DNA from 2 places in the Lentzea sp. NPDC036955 genome. Region 1 is predicted to be linked to the other one. Evidence: riboswitches for the same ligand, from Rfam matches in the RefSeq annotation. Region 1 holds a riboswitch; the other holds the start of a gene.
The links. A riboswitch is a leader RNA that binds a small molecule or an ion and turns the genes downstream of it on or off. The one in region 1 is predicted to bind glycine.
Positions count from the first base shown of each region.

Region 2: it holds a riboswitch for glycine, as region 1 does, so the genes downstream of both, gcvP (aminomethyl-transferring glycine dehydrogenase) here and gcvH (glycine cleavage system protein GcvH) in region 1, are expected to answer to the same signal.

Region 1 covers NZ_JBVJRC010000005.1:464,295-472,170, reverse strand. The annotation lists gene ACZ7CF_RS19550 (TVP38/TMEM64 family protein) at 1-643, shown strand, start outside; gene ACZ7CF_RS19545 (TROVE domain-containing protein) at 972-2,555, shown strand; gene ACZ7CF_RS19540 (winged helix-turn-helix transcriptional regulator) at 2,645-3,001, shown strand; gene ACZ7CF_RS19535 (L-serine ammonia-lyase) at 3,008-4,372, opposite strand; gene gcvH (glycine cleavage system protein GcvH) at 4,404-4,784, opposite strand; glycine riboswitch at 4,846-4,938, opposite strand; gene ald (alanine dehydrogenase) at 5,160-6,272, shown strand; gene ACZ7CF_RS19520 (TetR/AcrR family transcriptional regulator C-terminal domain-containing protein) at 6,352-7,032, opposite strand; gene ACZ7CF_RS19515 (MFS transporter) at 7,042-7,876, opposite strand, start outside.
Region 2 covers NZ_JBVJRC010000008.1:90,986-98,861, forward strand. The annotation lists gene ACZ7CF_RS27195 (CDP-alcohol phosphatidyltransferase family protein) at 26-607, shown strand; gene gcvH (glycine cleavage system protein GcvH) at 650-1,033, shown strand; gene garA (glycogen accumulation regulator GarA) at 1,147-1,605, shown strand; gene ACZ7CF_RS27210 (bifunctional nuclease family protein) at 2,030-2,503, shown strand; gene ACZ7CF_RS27215 (MerR family transcriptional regulator) at 2,810-3,376, shown strand; glycine riboswitch at 3,475-3,570, shown strand; gene gcvP (aminomethyl-transferring glycine dehydrogenase) at 3,721-6,612, shown strand; gene ACZ7CF_RS27225 (hypothetical protein) at 6,658-6,840, opposite strand; gene ACZ7CF_RS27230 (class I SAM-dependent methyltransferase) at 6,853-7,458, opposite strand; gene ACZ7CF_RS27235 (maleylpyruvate isomerase family mycothiol-dependent enzyme) at 7,468-7,876, opposite strand, start outside.

The DNA.
Region 1 (7,876 bases):
TTGTGAGACGGGCGTGCGGTGGAAGTGGATACCGTTCGTCGTGCTCGGCTTCGTGCTGCTGAGCTGGATCGTGTTCGAGGCGCTGAACCTGATCGACTTCGAGGGGGTCGTCACCTGGGTGCGCGGCATCGACCCCGTGTGGGCCGCGGCCGTGATCTTCGCCCTGCTCGTCGTCGACGTCCTCCTGCCCGTGCCGTCCACTCCGCTCATCGTCCTCGCCGGAACCGCGTTGGGCCTGCCGTTCGGCCTGGTGCTCGCGGTCGTGGGCTCCCTGGGCTCCTCCGCGGCGGGCTACGCACTGGGCCGCTTCGCACGCCCGTGGCTGGTGCGGCGCGTCGTGACCATCGAGGAGCTGCGGGAGATGCGGCGGTGGGGACGGCAGTTCGGGCCCTGGTTCTTCGGGGTCGCACGCGGAATCCCGATGATGGCGGAGACGGTGTCCGTGTCGGCCGGGGTGTCGCGGGTGTCGTTCGGAACCTTCATGACGTCCACCCTGCTGGGAACCGTCCCGATCTGCGCGGCCTACGTCTTTGCCGGGTCACGGGCGGACACCGTCGAGCAGATCGTCATGATCAGCGCATTCGGTTTCCTGGCCACCGCCGGGTTGTTCTACCTCCTGCGGCGTCTCGTGAAAACACCGTAAACCGCTTGCGCGGTGTGGTTTCCTGTAGTCAGGCCCGGTGCGCAGCAGAGGGTTACTTCGGTATCTCAGGTTCGACTCCTGAAGGCCGGCCAGTCCGGCTCTTCGCCCACCCCGGTGGGCAGTCACCTTCTGCGCCTTGACCTCGGGCCACCCTTCTGCCACGCCACCGAGTTCCTGAGAACAATTCGGTGGCGTGGCGTGGTTGTCTGTACGTGCACCCGGTGCGAAACCTTTCACCGCAAATGGGGCGGTCGCGGGTTTGAATCCCGTCAGCCGGATTCCTGTCCGCTGTGCGCTCCCCCGTCTCGCCTCCCGAGGGGGAAGAGCCATGTCGAAGTTCAACGTCCTGAAGGCGCGTCCGTTCGGGAAGAGCCCCATCGGGTCGAAGCGGTCCGGCCGCACCCACGAGGGCGGCGCCGGCTACGAGCGCACCGCGCTGGGCGAGCTGTTCCTGCTGGCCGTGTCGAACATGGGCGGCGAGCAGACGTTCTACGAGAGCGGCGGCACCCGCGACGAGCGCTACGCGCAGTTGGTGCGCACGGCGGCGTTGCAGGATCCCGAGTGGACGGCGCGGATGCTGGCGTGGCTGCGCGGCGAGGCGAACATGCGGACCGCGGCACTGGTCGGCGCCGCCGAGTTCGTGAAGGCGCGGCTCGAGGCCGGTGCCGACGCGGGCGTGACGAACCGCGCGGTCGTGGCGTCGGTGCTGCAGCGCGCGGACGAGCCGGGCGAGCTGCTGGCCTACTGGACCGCGGTCCACGGCCGGGCCGTGCCGAAGCCCGTCAAGCGCGGCATCGCGGACGCGGTGCGGCGGCTCTACGACGAGCGGTCGGTGCTCAAGTGGGACAGCGAGGCGCGCGGCTTCCGCGTGGCCGACGTGCTGAACCTCGTGCACCCGTCGCCGAGCGCGGCCTGGCAGGGCGACCTGTTCCAGTACGTGCTCGACCGCCGCCGCGACCCGGACGTCACCGTTCCCGAGTCGCTGCGGACCGTCGCGGCACGGCGGGAGCTGATGGCGTGGCCGGTCGAGCAGCGCCGGGCGTTGTTCGGGCGACCGGACGCGGCGGACGTGCTGCGGCGGGCCGGGATGACGTGGGAGTCGGTGGCCGGGTGGTTGCAGGGTCCGATGACGGCGCAGGTGTGGGAGGCACTGGCACCGTCGATGGGTTTCATGGCCGCGATCCGCAACCTCAGGAATTTTGACGAGGCGGGCGTGTCGGACGAGGTCGCGGCGCAGGTCGCGGCCCGGCTGGCCGACCCCGGCCAGGTGGCGCGGTCGCGGCAGTTCCCGTTCCGCTTCCTCTCGGCGTACGAGGCGGCGCCGAGCCTGCGCTGGGGCCACGCGCTCGACCGGGCGCTGCAGGCGTCGCTGGGCAACCTGCCGGCGCTGCCGGGCCGGTCGCTCGTGCTGATCGACACCTCGGGGTCGATGACCTGCACGGGCTACTCGGCGCGTTCGAAGGTCACGCCGGCCAAGGCCGCGGCCGTGTTCGGCGTGGCGCTCGGGGCCAAGGGCGAGCAGGTCGACGTCCACGGGTTCGCGACCGGCGTGTTCCGCCACGAGCTGCGGCGAGGGGCGTCGGTCATCAGCGAGGTCGACCGGTTCCTGGGCAGGGTCGGTGAGGTCGGGCACGGCACCGACGTCATCGGTGCGCTGAAGAGCTCGTACCGAGGGCACGACCGGGTGTTCATCATCTCGGACATGCAGACGGTCGCCGGGCCGGGCGGTGCCGGGGTCGACGACGTCGTGCCGCGGCACGTGCCGGTCTACGGGTTCAACCTGGGCGGGTACCGGCAGGGGGCGTTCGCGTCGGGCACGGGGAACCGGCACGAGTTCGGCGGCCTGACGGACGCGACGTTCCGCGCGGTTCCGCTGATCGAGGCGGGGCGCGACGCCGACTGGCCGTTCTGAGCAGGCAGGCCCGCACACGCGCTGTGTGCGGGCCTGCCGTCCGAGCGAGCACTAACTTTTCGTAAGTGCAATGGGGTACCCTCGCGGACATGGAGTTCACCGTGTTCGCGAAGGCGTGCCCGTCACGTCCCACGCTGGAGCACGTCACCGGCCGGTGGGGCAGCCTGACGCTGAGCGCGCTGGTCGACGGGTCGCTGCGGTTCAACGAGCTGCGCCGCCGGGTCGACGGCGTCAGCGAGAAGATGCTGTCCCAGACGTTGCACGCGCTGGAGCGCGACGGGCTCGTGCACCGCGACGCGCAGCCGACGAACCCGCCGCGGGTCGACTACAGCCTCACGCCGCTCGGGCGCGAGACGGCGGAGAAGCTGATGGCGTTGATCGTGCTGCTGGAGTCGCGGATGCCGGACGTGATCGAGGCCCAGCGCCGGTACGACGCCAGGCCCTGACCGGCCTCAGCACTCGATGACGTTGACGGCGAGACCGCCGCGCGCCGTCTCCTTGTACTTCACCGACATGTCCTTGCCGGTGTCCCGCATGGTCTTGATGACCTTGTCCAGCGACACGAAGTGCGAGCCGTCGCCGCGCAACGCCATGCGCACCGCGGTGATCGCCTTGACGGACGCGACGGCGTTGCGTTCGATGCACGGGATCTGCACCAGGCCGCCGATCGGGTCGCACGTGAGGCCGAGGTTGTGCTCCATGGCGATCTCGGCGGCGTTCTCGACCTGCTCCGGGGTGCCGCCGAGGACCTCGGCGAGACCACCGGCGGCCATCGAGCACGCGGAGCCGACCTCGCCCTGGCAGCCGACCTCGGCGCCGGAGATCGAGGCGTTCTCCTTGAACAGCACGCCGATGGCGCCTGCGGTGAGCAGGAACCTCACCACGCCGTCGTCGTTCGCACCGGGCACGAACCTGGTGTAGTAGTGCAGGACCGCGGGCACGATGCCGGCCGCGCCGTTCGTCGGTGCGGTGACGACCCGGCCGCCGGCCGCGTTCTCCTCGTTGACGGCCAGCGCGAAGAGCGTGACCCAGTCCATGACGCGCAGCGGGTCGGTGACGAAGTGCTCGCCCTCCAGCCGTTTGCGCATCTCGGCGGCGCGGCGGCGGACCTTGAGACCGCCGGGCAGGATGCCCTGCTCGGTGCAGCCGCGTTCGACGCACTCCTGCATCACGTGCCAGATGTGCAGGAGCCCGGCCCGCACCTCCTCCTCCGAGCGCCACGACAGCTCGTTGGCCATCATGATCTCGCTGATCGACAGGCCGGTCTCTCGGCAGCGCGCGAGCAGCTCGTCGCCGGTCAGGAACGGGTGCGGCAGCGGGGTCGAGTCGGGTTTGATGCGGTCGCTGCCGGACGCGTTCTCGTCGACGACGAAGCCGCCGCCGATCGAGTAGTAGACGGCGTGCTCGACCGGCTCGTCACCGCGGAACGCCTCGAAGCTCATGCCGTTGGGGTGCAACGGGAGCGACTTGCGGCGGTGCATGACGAGGTCGCGGTCGTGCGCGAAGCCGATCTCGTGCGTGCCGCCGAGCCGCAGCCGTCCACTCGCGACGATCTCCTCGACGCGGTGGGCGGCGGCCGCGGGGTCCACCTCCTCCGGGAGGTTGCCCTCCAGGCCGAGGAACACGGCCTTGGGGCTGCCGTGGCCGTGCCCGGTGGCGCCGAGCGAGCCGAACAGCTCGACGTGCACGCGGTCCACTTCGGACGCGCGGGCGCCGAGCTTCTCGACGAACATGGCGGCGGCGCGCATCGGGCCGACGGTGTGCGAGCTGGACGGCCCGATGCCGACGGAGAACAGGTCGAAAACGCTGATCGCCACTGATCAGTCCTTCGTGGTGGGTGCGAGCGGGTCAGTCCGAGGTGAGCTCGGCGTACTTGGCCGCGGTGAGCAGGTCCTCCGCGGAGTCCACGCGCACCTTGAACAGCCAGCCGGCGCCGTACGGGTCGGTGTTGATGATCGCCGGGTCGTCGACGACGGCGGTGTTGACCTCGAGGACCTCGCCGGTGACCGGGGAGAACAGGTCGCTGACGGACTTGGTGGACTCCAGCTCGCCGCAGACCTGGTTGGAGACGACCTCGGCCCCGACCTCGGGGAGCTGGACGAAGACGATGTCACCCAGCGCGTCCGCGGCGTACTCGGTGATCCCGCAGGTCAACGGGTCCTGGGTGCCCGGCGTCCAGTCGACCCACTCGTGTTCGGCGGTGTAGAGCAGGTTCTCGGGGAACTCCACGGCGACTCCTCTGGCAGATGACGGGCAGGAAACGTGCGCCCCCTCCGCCGTGCAGAGTTGCCTACCCCGAGTGGTCTTGCTGCCTGAGAGTGTGCGGGAGCTTGCCCCTTCGGCGCCCCGACCAGCTCGTCGAGGTCTCTCCCACCCGGGTTCTGGTGCCCGTCAGGGGCACCGCGGCCGTTATTCAGTTCCGGTGGGAACGCTATGTGGGCCCGCCACCGGGTGTCAACGCGGGACCGGTACAGGCGTGGCGCAGGTCGCTTTGTCCCAGCAGCACAACCGGCCTGGTCCCGAACAGTGCAACCCGCACAGTGACATGACCTCCCGGCTGCCCCACATTGTGAGATAGCAGCCAGCCGAAACGGAGGAGTCATCGTGCGGATCGCCGTTCCTCGCGAGATCAAGAACCACGAGTACCGCGTCGCCCTCACGCCGGCCGGGGCCCACGAGCTGACCAGCCGGGGCCACGACGTGTACGTCGAGCAGGGCGCCGGTCTGGGCTCCGCGATCACCGACGAGGAGTACCTCGCCGCGGGTGCGAAGGTCCTCCCGACCGCCGACGACGTCTGGGCCGAGGGCGACCTGGTCCTCAAGGTCAAGGAGCCGATCGCGGAGGAGTACCCCCGCCTGCGCTCCGGCCAGACCCTCTTCACCTACCTGCACCTCGCCGCCGACAAGCCGCTGACCGAGGCCCTGCTGGCCTCCGGCACCACGGCCATCGCCTACGAGACGGTGCAGCTGCCGAACCGCTCGCTGCCGCTGCTCGCCCCGATGTCCGAGGTCGCGGGCCGCCTCGCCCCGCAGGTGGGCGCGTTCAGCCTGATGAAGCCCTCCGGTGGCCGCGGCGTGCTGCCCGGCGGCGTCCCCGGTGTCGCCCCTGCCCGCGTTGTCGTGATCGGCGGCGGTGTGGCCGGTGTCAACGCCGCCACCATCGCCGTCGGCATGGGCGCCGACGTGCAGATCCTCGACACCAACGTCGACCGCCTGCGCCAGATCGACGCCCAGTTCCAGGGCCGCCTGCGCACGCTCGCGTCCAACTCGTTCGCGATCGAGCAGGCCGTCCGCGAGGCCGACCTGGTCATCGGCGCCGTCCTGGTGCCGGGTGCCGCGGCCCCGAAGCTCGTCTCGAACGCGCTGGTCGCGGAGATGAAGCCGGGTTCGGTGCTCGTCGACATCGCCATCGACCAGGGCGGCTGCTTCGAGGACTCGCGCGCCACCACGCACGCCGAGCCGACCTACGAGGTCCACAACTCGGTGTTCTACTGCGTCGCCAACATGCCCGGCGCCGTCCCCCGCACCTCCACCTACGCGCTCACCAACGTGACGCTGCCCTACGCGGTCGCGCTGGCCGGCAAGGGCTGGGAGAAGGCGCTGAAGGACGACCGTTCGCTCGCCCTGGGCCTCAACGCGCACGCCGGTCAGCTGACCAACGGCCCGGTGGCCGAGGCGACCGGCCTGGTGCACACGCCGCTGGAGTCCGTGGTCTGAGAGCCAGTCGGATGGAGGAGCCCCCGCACGCGGAGCACGCTGCGGGGGTTTCGCCTTTCACGGGCGCGCCTCCTCGCGGTCACCGCAGCGCGGCCACCCGCGCCTTGACCCCGTCGATCACGCAGTCCAGCCCGAACTCGAACTGCCCCTCCAGCGACCACAGCTCCTGCTGGTCCAGCATCTCGACGTAGCGGGGGTGCTTCTCCCGGTACAGGTCCGCGATCCGGCCGAGGTCCGGTGGCGGTTCGTCGTGGCCGCCGCGGCTGCGGAAGTTCGCCTCCGCCGTCGTGTACCCGACGACGAAGCTCGACACCGCCGACATCGCCTGCGACGCCTGGACCATCGTCAGGCCGGCCGCCCGCATGGGTTCGAGCATCGCGTCGGCCATGGCGACGGCGTTGGGACCGATGGTGGTGAACTCGCCGATGCCGCGCACCCACCACGGGTGTGCGAGCGCGAGGCGGCGGAACGCGTGCATCATCTCGCGCAGCGCAGGTTCCCACGCGGCGCCGGGGGCCGGGCGCGGGAACTCGCCGTAGATCTCGTCGAGGCACAGCTCGATGAGCGCGTCCTTGGTGGGCACGTGCCAGTACAGCGACATCGGGGCCGCGCCCAGCTCGGCGGCGAGCTTGCGCATGGACAGCTTCGCCAGGCCGTGCTCGTCCAGCACCTCCATCGCCTTGCGGACGATGGCCTCCCGGCTCAGGCCGAGGTGCTGGCCGCTCGCCGGCCTGGGTTTGCCGAACCACACGCTGTCCACGGCTCGATACTAGGCACGCCGCAGCAGCACGCTCGCCACAACACCTCCCAGGAACACGGACACGGCGCCGGCCACCAGGCTGACGCTCATGCCCGACGAGAACGCCTCGCGCACCACGGTCAGGTCCGCGCCGCTGTGCAGCGCCTCCGACAGCGACCGTCCCGGCACTCCGTCGGGCAGCGCGGCGACGAACCGCGCGGACAGCAGCGCGCCGAGGATCGCGATGCCGAACGACGAGCCCAGCTCGGTCAGCGTGGACGACAGGCCGGAGGCGATGCCGGCGCGTTCCGGCGGGATCGCGCCCATCAGTGCGTTGACGGCAACCGGTTGGGCCACACCGACACCGACGCCGATCAGCACCAGCCCGGCCAGCGTCGGCGGGTAGGTGGTGCCGATCGAGAGCAGCACCACGCCGCCCGCGACGACCGTCATGCCGAGCAGCATCGCCTTGGCGGCACCCAGTTTCAGCACGAGCTGACCGAGGGTGTTGCTGGTGACGAGCAACGCGATCGCCATCGGCGCGACGCGCAGGCCCGCCTCCAGCGGGCTGTAGCCGAGCACGCCCTGGAGGTGTTGCGTCAGCAGGAAGAGCGAGCCGGCCATGCCGAACGCCGCCAGCACGCCCGACGCCACGGCACCGGTGAACCGGCGGTCGGCGAAGAACCCGAGGTCGAGCATCGGGTCGGTGGTGCGCCGCTCCCACCACGCGAACACGGCCATCGCGACCAGCCCCAGTGCGAGCGGCACGCCGAACTGCGGCGAGCCGAACCCGTTCTCCGGCACCGAGATCACCGCGTACACGAGCGAGACCATGCCGATGATCGACAGGACCGAGCCGAGCACG
Region 2 (7,876 bases), on a different contig from region 1:
GCGGCCACTCGTTTAGAGTGCGGGTGTGCGTGACCCGGCTGATCGCCTGCTGACGATTCCGAACCTGCTCAGCGTGTTGCGGCTGGCCGGTGTTCCGCTCTTCCTGTACCTGTTGCTCGGACCCCGCGCCGACGGCTGGGCGCTGCTCGTCCTCGTCTTCGCGGGCCTGTCCGACTGGCTGGACGGCAAGCTCGCCCGCTGGCTGAACCAGATGAGCCGGCTGGGCGCGCTGCTCGACCCGGCCGCCGACCGCCTCTACGTGTTCTGCACGCTGCTGGCGTTCGTGGTCAGGGACATCGTGCCGCTGTGGATCGCACTCGTGCTGGTCGGGCGCGAGGTCGTCGTCGGCATCTGCCTGCTGGTCCTGCGGCAGCGCGGCTGGGGCCCGTTCGAGGTCACCTACCTGGGCAAGGCCGCGACCTTCAACCTGCTGTACGCGTTCCCCCTGCTGCTGCTCGCGCAGGGCGACTCGGCGTGGGCGCAGCTCGCACTCCCGTTCGCCTACGCGTTCACCGCGTGGGGTGCAGCGCTGTACCTGTGGTCGGCGCTTTTGTACGTCTACCAGTTCTTCTCGGCCCTGCGGGTCACTCCCGGAAAGGCCGCGTGAAAAGATCACCCCATACAGGTTCAGCACGAGGAGCGCAGTCAGTTGATTCCCGAGGAGCTTCGTTACACCGAGGAACACGAGTGGGTCGCCACAACAGGTGAGAACACCGTGCGCGTCGGCATCACCGACTACGCCCAGGAACAACTCGGTGACGTGGTCTTCGTCCAGCTGCCCGAGGTCGGCCACACCGTCTCGGCCGGCGACACGTTCGGCGAGGTCGAGTCCACCAAGAGCGTGTCGGACCTCTACTCGCCGCTCGACGGTGAGGTCGTCGCGATCAACGACGCCCTGGTGCAGTCGCCGGAGTCCATCAACTCCGACCCGTACGGCGAGGGCTGGATGGTCGAGCTCCGCCTGAACGACCCCGAGGCGGTCGAGGGGCTCTTGGACGCCGACGGGTACAAGGCGTTGGTGGAGAAGGAGTGACGTCGATCTTTCGCCGGATCTTCGGCCGGAAGGGGAGGCGCTCCTCGGGGGGCGACTCGAACGCGATAGGTTTTACCGGAAACGACGGACCCAGCAGCAGGAGGAGAGCTCAGGTGAGCACGAACGACGGCCCAGGCGTTCCGCCGGAGCAGTCCCCGGAGCGGACCTCCGTCTTCCGGGCGGACTTCCTCCAGGAGATGGAAGGCGGCGCCGAGGCGCCCGCACAGGAGCCGGCCGTTGCCGGTGTCGACGCCCTTCCCGCCGGTTCCGCGCTGCTCGTGGTGAAGCGCGGCCCGAACGCCGGTTCGCGGTTCCTGCTGGACCGCGACACGACGAGCGCGGGGCGCCACCCCGACAGCGACATCTTCCTCGACGACGTGACGGTCTCGCGCCGCCACGCAGAGTTCCGCCGGGAGGGCGGCGAGTTCGTCGTGATCGACGTGGGCAGCCTCAACGGCACCTACGTCAACCGCGAGCCGGTCGACCAGGCCGTCCTCGCGAACGGCGACGAGGTCCAGATCGGCAAGTTCCGCCTGGTCTTCCTGACCGGTCCCGGCTCCGCGGGAGCCTGACGGTCCGGGGCCTGCCGGTCCCGGGTCTGCGGGATGACGAGCGTCGGGGCGGTGCTCACGCAGCTCCGCCCCGAGTTCCACCGTGCAGTGCTGTTGCCGTCTTCTCCACTGTTTTGCGCCATTGAGCAGTTCGCCGCGCTCCGCGGGAGTTTTCCTGCGTCGAGCCCGAACGCACTCGTGCGCTGACCGCCTTTGCGCGGAACTCCTGCCGGTTCGCCGTGCTTTCCGGGAATCGGCCGGCCTCTTCCGCTCGTTGTACCCGGTGCGGGGAAGAGCGGGTTCGAGCGGCCATCGTCTTGATCACGTTCTGCCCGCAACGATTGAGCACACGGCCCGCTTGGCGGGTAGCGTCGAACGCGTGTGCCGGGGGATGCTCGGAGACGTTCCGGGTACTCCCCAACGAGTCAGAGGGAGGCGAGACCCGATGAGCGAGATGCGTGTCGTGGGCGTCCGGGTGGAGCTGCCCCAGAACCAGCCGATCCTCCTGCTGCGCGAAACCGAGGGTGAGCGGTACCTGCCGATCTGGATCGGCTCGGTCGAGGCCACCGCGATCGCGCTGGAGCAGCAGGGCGTGCGACCGGCCCGCCCGCTCACCCACGACCTGCTCAAGGACGTCATCGGGGCGCTGGGCCGCAACCTCGAACAGGTGCGGATCACCGACCTGCAGGAGGGCACGTTCTTCGCCGAGCTCGTGTTCGACGGCGACGTGCGCGTGTCCGCCCGCCCGTCCGACTCGGTGGCCCTCGCACTGCGCGTCGGCGTGCCGATCCACGCGGAGGAGTCCGTGCTGGCGGAGGCCGGTCTGATCATCCCGGACGAGCAGGAGGACGAGGTCGAGAAGTTCCGCGAGTTCCTCGACTCCGTGTCCCCCGAGGACTTCCGGGGCGCCGACACCTGAGTTCCCCCGACTGTCGCTGACCGTCTTGTTCGGACCCGGCGCCGATCGGTGGGGTGTCCCTCGATCGGACTACTTTCCGCACATCATGGCCGCTAAACAATCACTAAACGTCACCTGAACGTCCTAGTTCGGGTGACGGTGCGGACCCCCGCCTCAGGTTGGGGGCCAACACTCCCCGCGCGTCGCGTTGACCTGCCCTCGGAGCGGTCTTACCGTCGAACTCGAGTGGACGTCGCCGGTCTGCGCGAGTGGACCAGGCGGCTTGACGGCCCCGACTTTCGTGGCCGTTGGCGAGGGGAGGCAGGCGTGGTCGAGGAAGCGCCCTTGCGGGCCGAATCCGGGCAGCAGGGTGAGCTGTTCCCGGACTCCTCGCTGCCGGACGAACTCGTCGGCTACCGGGGACCCGCGGCGTGCCAGATCGCCGGGATCACCTACAGGCAGCTCGACTACTGGGCCAGGACCGGCCTGGTCGCGCCGACGGTGCGGATGGCGCACGGCTCCGGCAGCCAGCGGCTCTACTCCTTCAAGGACATCCTCGTCCTGAAGGTCGTGAAGCGGCTGCTGGACACCGGGGTCTCGCTGCAGAACATCAGGGTCGCCGTCGACCACCTGCGCCGCCGCGGCGTGCAGGACCTGGCGCGGATCACGCTCTTCTCCGACGGCACGACCGTCTACGAGTGCACCTCCCCCGAGGAGGTCGTCGACCTGCTCCAGGGCGGGCAGGGCGTGTTCGGCATCGCGGTGAGCGGTGCGATGCGGGAGATCAGCGGGACCATCCACGAGTTCCCGGCCGAACGTGCGGACGGCGTGGAGATCGCGCCGATGACCGAGGACGAGCTGACCCGCCGCCGCCGGGAGCGCGCCACCGGCTGACCCGCTGTCGCCGGCTCAGCCGGTTCCGTCGCTGAGACGTAGGTCGCGTCGGTGGGGACTGGCGGGCCTGCCTGCGGGTACTCTTCACGGGTAGTCGCTGAACTCAGGCGGGAGAGACCGGGTGCTGCACCCGGCGCCGAAGGAGCAAGTTCCTCCCCGGGAACCTCTCAGGCACCCAGGACCGCGTGAGCGAGACGCCTCTGGAAAGCGGATCTCTCGAGATCCCGCCGACGGTGAAAGCCCGCTCTCGTGGCGGGTGAACCTCTCAGGCGCCCGATGCCGGGTACGGACAGAGCGGGGAGGGCACCAGGACACGTGTGCCCGCAGCCCCCCGGAGGCGTTAGATGACGCAGGACCGCATTCCGCTCGCCGCTCTCGAGCACGGCACCCCGTTCGCGGACCGGCACGTCGGCCCGCGCCCCGCCGAGCTCGCCCGCATCCTCGACGTGATCGGTGTCGGATCGCTGGAGGAGCTGGCGCAGCACGCGGTGCCCTCGTCCATCCACGAGCGCGACCTGGTGCTGGACCTGCCGGCGCCCGCCACGGAGACCGAGGCGCTGGCCGAGCTGCGCGCGCTCGCCTCCCAGAACCGGCCGATGACCCAGATGATCGGCCTGGGCTACTACGACACCGTGACGCCGGGCGTGATCCTGCGCAACGTCCTGGAGTCGCCCGCCTGGTACACCGCGTACACGCCGTACCAGCCGGAGATCTCGCAGGGCCGCCTGGAGGCGCTGCTGAACTTCCAGACGATGGTCGGCGACCTGACCGGCCTGCCGATGGCCAACGCGTCCATGCTGGACGAGTCGACCGCCGCCGCCGAGGCCATGACCCTGGTGCGCCGCGCGGGCAGGGCGAAGTCGAACAAGTTCGTCGTGGACGCCGACACGCTGCCGCAGACGCTGGCCGTGATCGAGACCCGCGCCGAGCCGCTGGGCATCGAGGTCGTCGTCGCCGACCTGTCGCAGGGCATCGAGGGCCTGGGCCTGGGCGGTGACTTCTTCGGCGTGCTGCTGTCCTACCCCGGTGCGTCCGGTGTGGTCCGCGACCAGGCCGCGCTGGTGGAGGAGATCCACGCCGCCGGCGCGCAGGCCGTCGTCGTCGCCGACCTGCTGGCGCTGACGCTGCTGCGCCCGCCCGGTGAGATCGGCGCGGACGTCGTCGTCGGCACCACCCAGCGCTTCGGCGTGCCGATCGGCTTCGGCGGCCCGCACGCCGGCTACATGGCCGTCCGCTCCGGCCTGGAGCGCCAGCTGCCCGGCCGCCTCGTCGGCGTCTCCGTCGACGTCGACGGCTCGCTGGCCTACCGCCTGGCGCTGCAGACCCGCGAGCAGCACATCCGCCGTGAGAAGGCGACCTCGAACATCTGCACCGCGCAGGTGCTGCTCGCCGTGATCGCGTCGATGTACGCGGTCTACCACGGCCCCGAGGGCCTGCGCGCCATCGCGACCCGCGTGCACCGCCTGGCCACCGTCCTCGCGACGGGCCTGTGCGAGGCCGGTCTCGACGTCGTGCACGGCGAGTTCTTCGACACCGTGCAGGTGCGCGTCGAGGGCCGTGCCGCCGAGGTCGTCGCGAAGGCCCGCGAGCTCGGCATCAACCTGCGCCTCGTGGACGCCGACGTCGTGGCGGTCGCTTGCGACGAGAAGACCACGCGTGCGCACGTCGTCGCCGTGTGGGAGGCGTTCGGCGTGACCGGGTCCGATGTGGACGCGATCGACACCGACACCGCCGACGGCATCCCGTCGGACCTGCGCCGCACCTCGGACTACCTGACCCACCCGGTGTTCCACGCGCACCGCTCCGAGACCGCGCTGCTGCGCTACCTGCGCGCACTGTCCGACAAGGACGTCGCGCTGGACCGCAGCATGATCCCGCTCGGCTCCTGCACGATGAAGCTGAACGCGACCGCGGAGATGGAGTCCATCACCTGGCCCGAGTTCTCGACGCTGCACCCGTTCGCGCCGGTCGAGGACGCGAAGGGCCTGCTGACGATCGTGTCGGACCTGGAGGCGTGGCTGGCCGAGGTCACCGGCTACGACGCCGTGTCGCTGCAGCCGAACGCCGGCTCGCAGGGCGAGTTCGCCGGCCTGCTGGCGATCCGCGCCTACCACCGCGCCAACGGCAACTCCGCCCGTGACGTCTGCCTGATCCCGTCGTCCGCGCACGGCACGAACGCCGCGTCCGCCGTCATGGCCGGCATGCGCGTCGTCGTCGTGAAGTGCGACGACAAGGGCAACATCGACATGGGCCACCTGCGCACCACGGTCGCCGAGCACGCCGACGACCTGGCCGCGATCATGATCACCTACCCGTCGACCCACGGCGTGTACGAGGACACCGTCCGCGAGGTCTGCGGCCTGGTCCACGACGCGGGCGGCCAGGTGTACGTCGACGGCGCGAACCTCAACGCGCTGATCGGCCTGGCCCGCTACGGCAAGTTCGGCTCGGACGTCTCGCACCTGAACCTGCACAAGACGTTCTGCATCCCGCACGGCGGCGGCGGCCCCGGCGTCGGCCCGATCGGCGTGAAGTCCCACCTCGCCCCGTTCCTGCCGAACCACCCGCTGCAGCCCACCGCGGGCCCCGAGACGGGCGTGGGCCCGATCTCCGCGGCCCCGTGGGGTTCCGCGTCGATCCTGCCGATCTCGTGGGCGTACGTGCGCATGATGGGCGGCGACGGCCTGCGCCGCGCGACCCTGACCGCCGTGGCCGCGGCGAACTACGTGGCGCGCCGCCTGGACGAGCACTACCCGGTCCTCTACACCGGCGAGGGCGGCTTCGTGGCCCACGAGTGCATCCTCGACCTGCGCCCGATCACCAAGGCCACCGGCGTGACGGTCGACGACGTGGCGAAGCGCCTGGCCGACTACGGCCTGCACGCCCCGACCATGTCGTTCCCGGTCGCCGGCACCCTGATGGTCGAGCCCACCGAGTCCGAGGACCTGGCCGAGATCGACCGGTTCATCGACGCCATGATCGCCATCAAGCGCGAGATCGACCGCGTCGGCGCCGGCGAGTGGCCCGTCGAGGACAACCCGCTGCGCAACGCACCGCACACCGCGGCCTGCGTGACCGTCGGCGAGTGGGACCACCCGTACACCCGCGAGGAGGCCGTGTACCCGGCCGGTACCGGTGCTCCGAAGATCTGGCCGCCGGTCCGCCGCATCGACGGCGCGAAGGGTGACCGCAACCTGGTCTGCTCCTGCCCGCCCCTCGAGGCCTACAGCAGCTGATCCACACCGCGGAGGAGGGGCGCACCCAGGGGCGCGCCCCTCCTCTCACGCTCCGACCGGACAGGTCTCGTCGCCGCAGTTCTCCTGCTCGGTGATGCCCGGCCTGGTGAGGTCGTGCTCGAACGCGAAGTGGAAGCAGTCCGGGTGCATCCGCTCGAACAGCTCGAAGTCCTCCGGGGCCAGCTCCACGGCCTCACCGCACCGCTGGCACGTCTGTTCCTCTGCCACGGTGGAATGGTCTCATCCGCGCCGGGCGAACAGCACCGCGCCGTCCTCGCCGAGCAGCCACTGCGCCTCGACCGCGAACCCGGCGTCGCGCAGCCACGCCGCCACCCGCTCCGGCCGGCGCAGGTGGACGTGCACGCGCATCGGGTGCCCGCCGTAACCCCGCGTCTTCAGGTTCGTGCGGTCGCCGACGTGGAAACCCAGCTGCAGCAGCCCGCCCGGCCGCAGCGCGTCCCGGAAGTGCCCGAGCACGACCGGGACCAGCTCGTCCGGCACGTGGATCAGCGACCACCAGGCCAGCACCCCGCCGACCCGGTCGCCGAGCGGGTCGGTCATCGACCCGACCTCGAACCGCAGCCCGGGGTGGTTCCGCCGGGCGAGCGCGACCATGGCGGGGGAGAGGTCGATCCCGAACGCGTCCGCGCCGAGCCCGTGCAGCAGCGCCGTGACGTCGCCGGGGCCGCAGCCGACGTCGGCGACGGGACCGTCCACCTCCTCGGCGAACAGCCGCAACGCCGCCCGCAGGTGCGGCATCCCGTCCAGCAGGCCGCGCGTGTAGTCGGCGTAACTGGCGGCGACCGTGTCGTAGGACTCGCGGGTGTCTGCCAGCCAGTCGGTCACGCCGGGAACCTACTCCTCGAACGGCTCCGCGCGGTGCCTTCCGGACAACGCCAGCGACGAGATCCACGTGTCCGGGTCACCGTCCCAGTCCATCGCCCTGATCTGGTCCACCGACCGCCGCCCGCCGATGGCCCGCATCAGCTCGAACGACGTCGTGCGCAGCGTCCCCTCCGGCTCGCCGTGCCCGAGCACGCGGTCGCCGTGCTCCAGCACCACCCGCAGCGCGGGCACGTCGTTCTCCCGCATCCGCTGGTCGAGCTGCTGCAACGGCCGGGTCAACGCCGCACGCACCACCTGCGGGTCCCGGTCGCCGGGCACGCCCAGCGCGGCGCGCAGGTCGTGTTCGTGCGCCACGACCTCGGCGATCAGCACCGAGCCCATGGGCGTGTCGAAGAGCGGAGCGGCCAGCTCCCGGTTC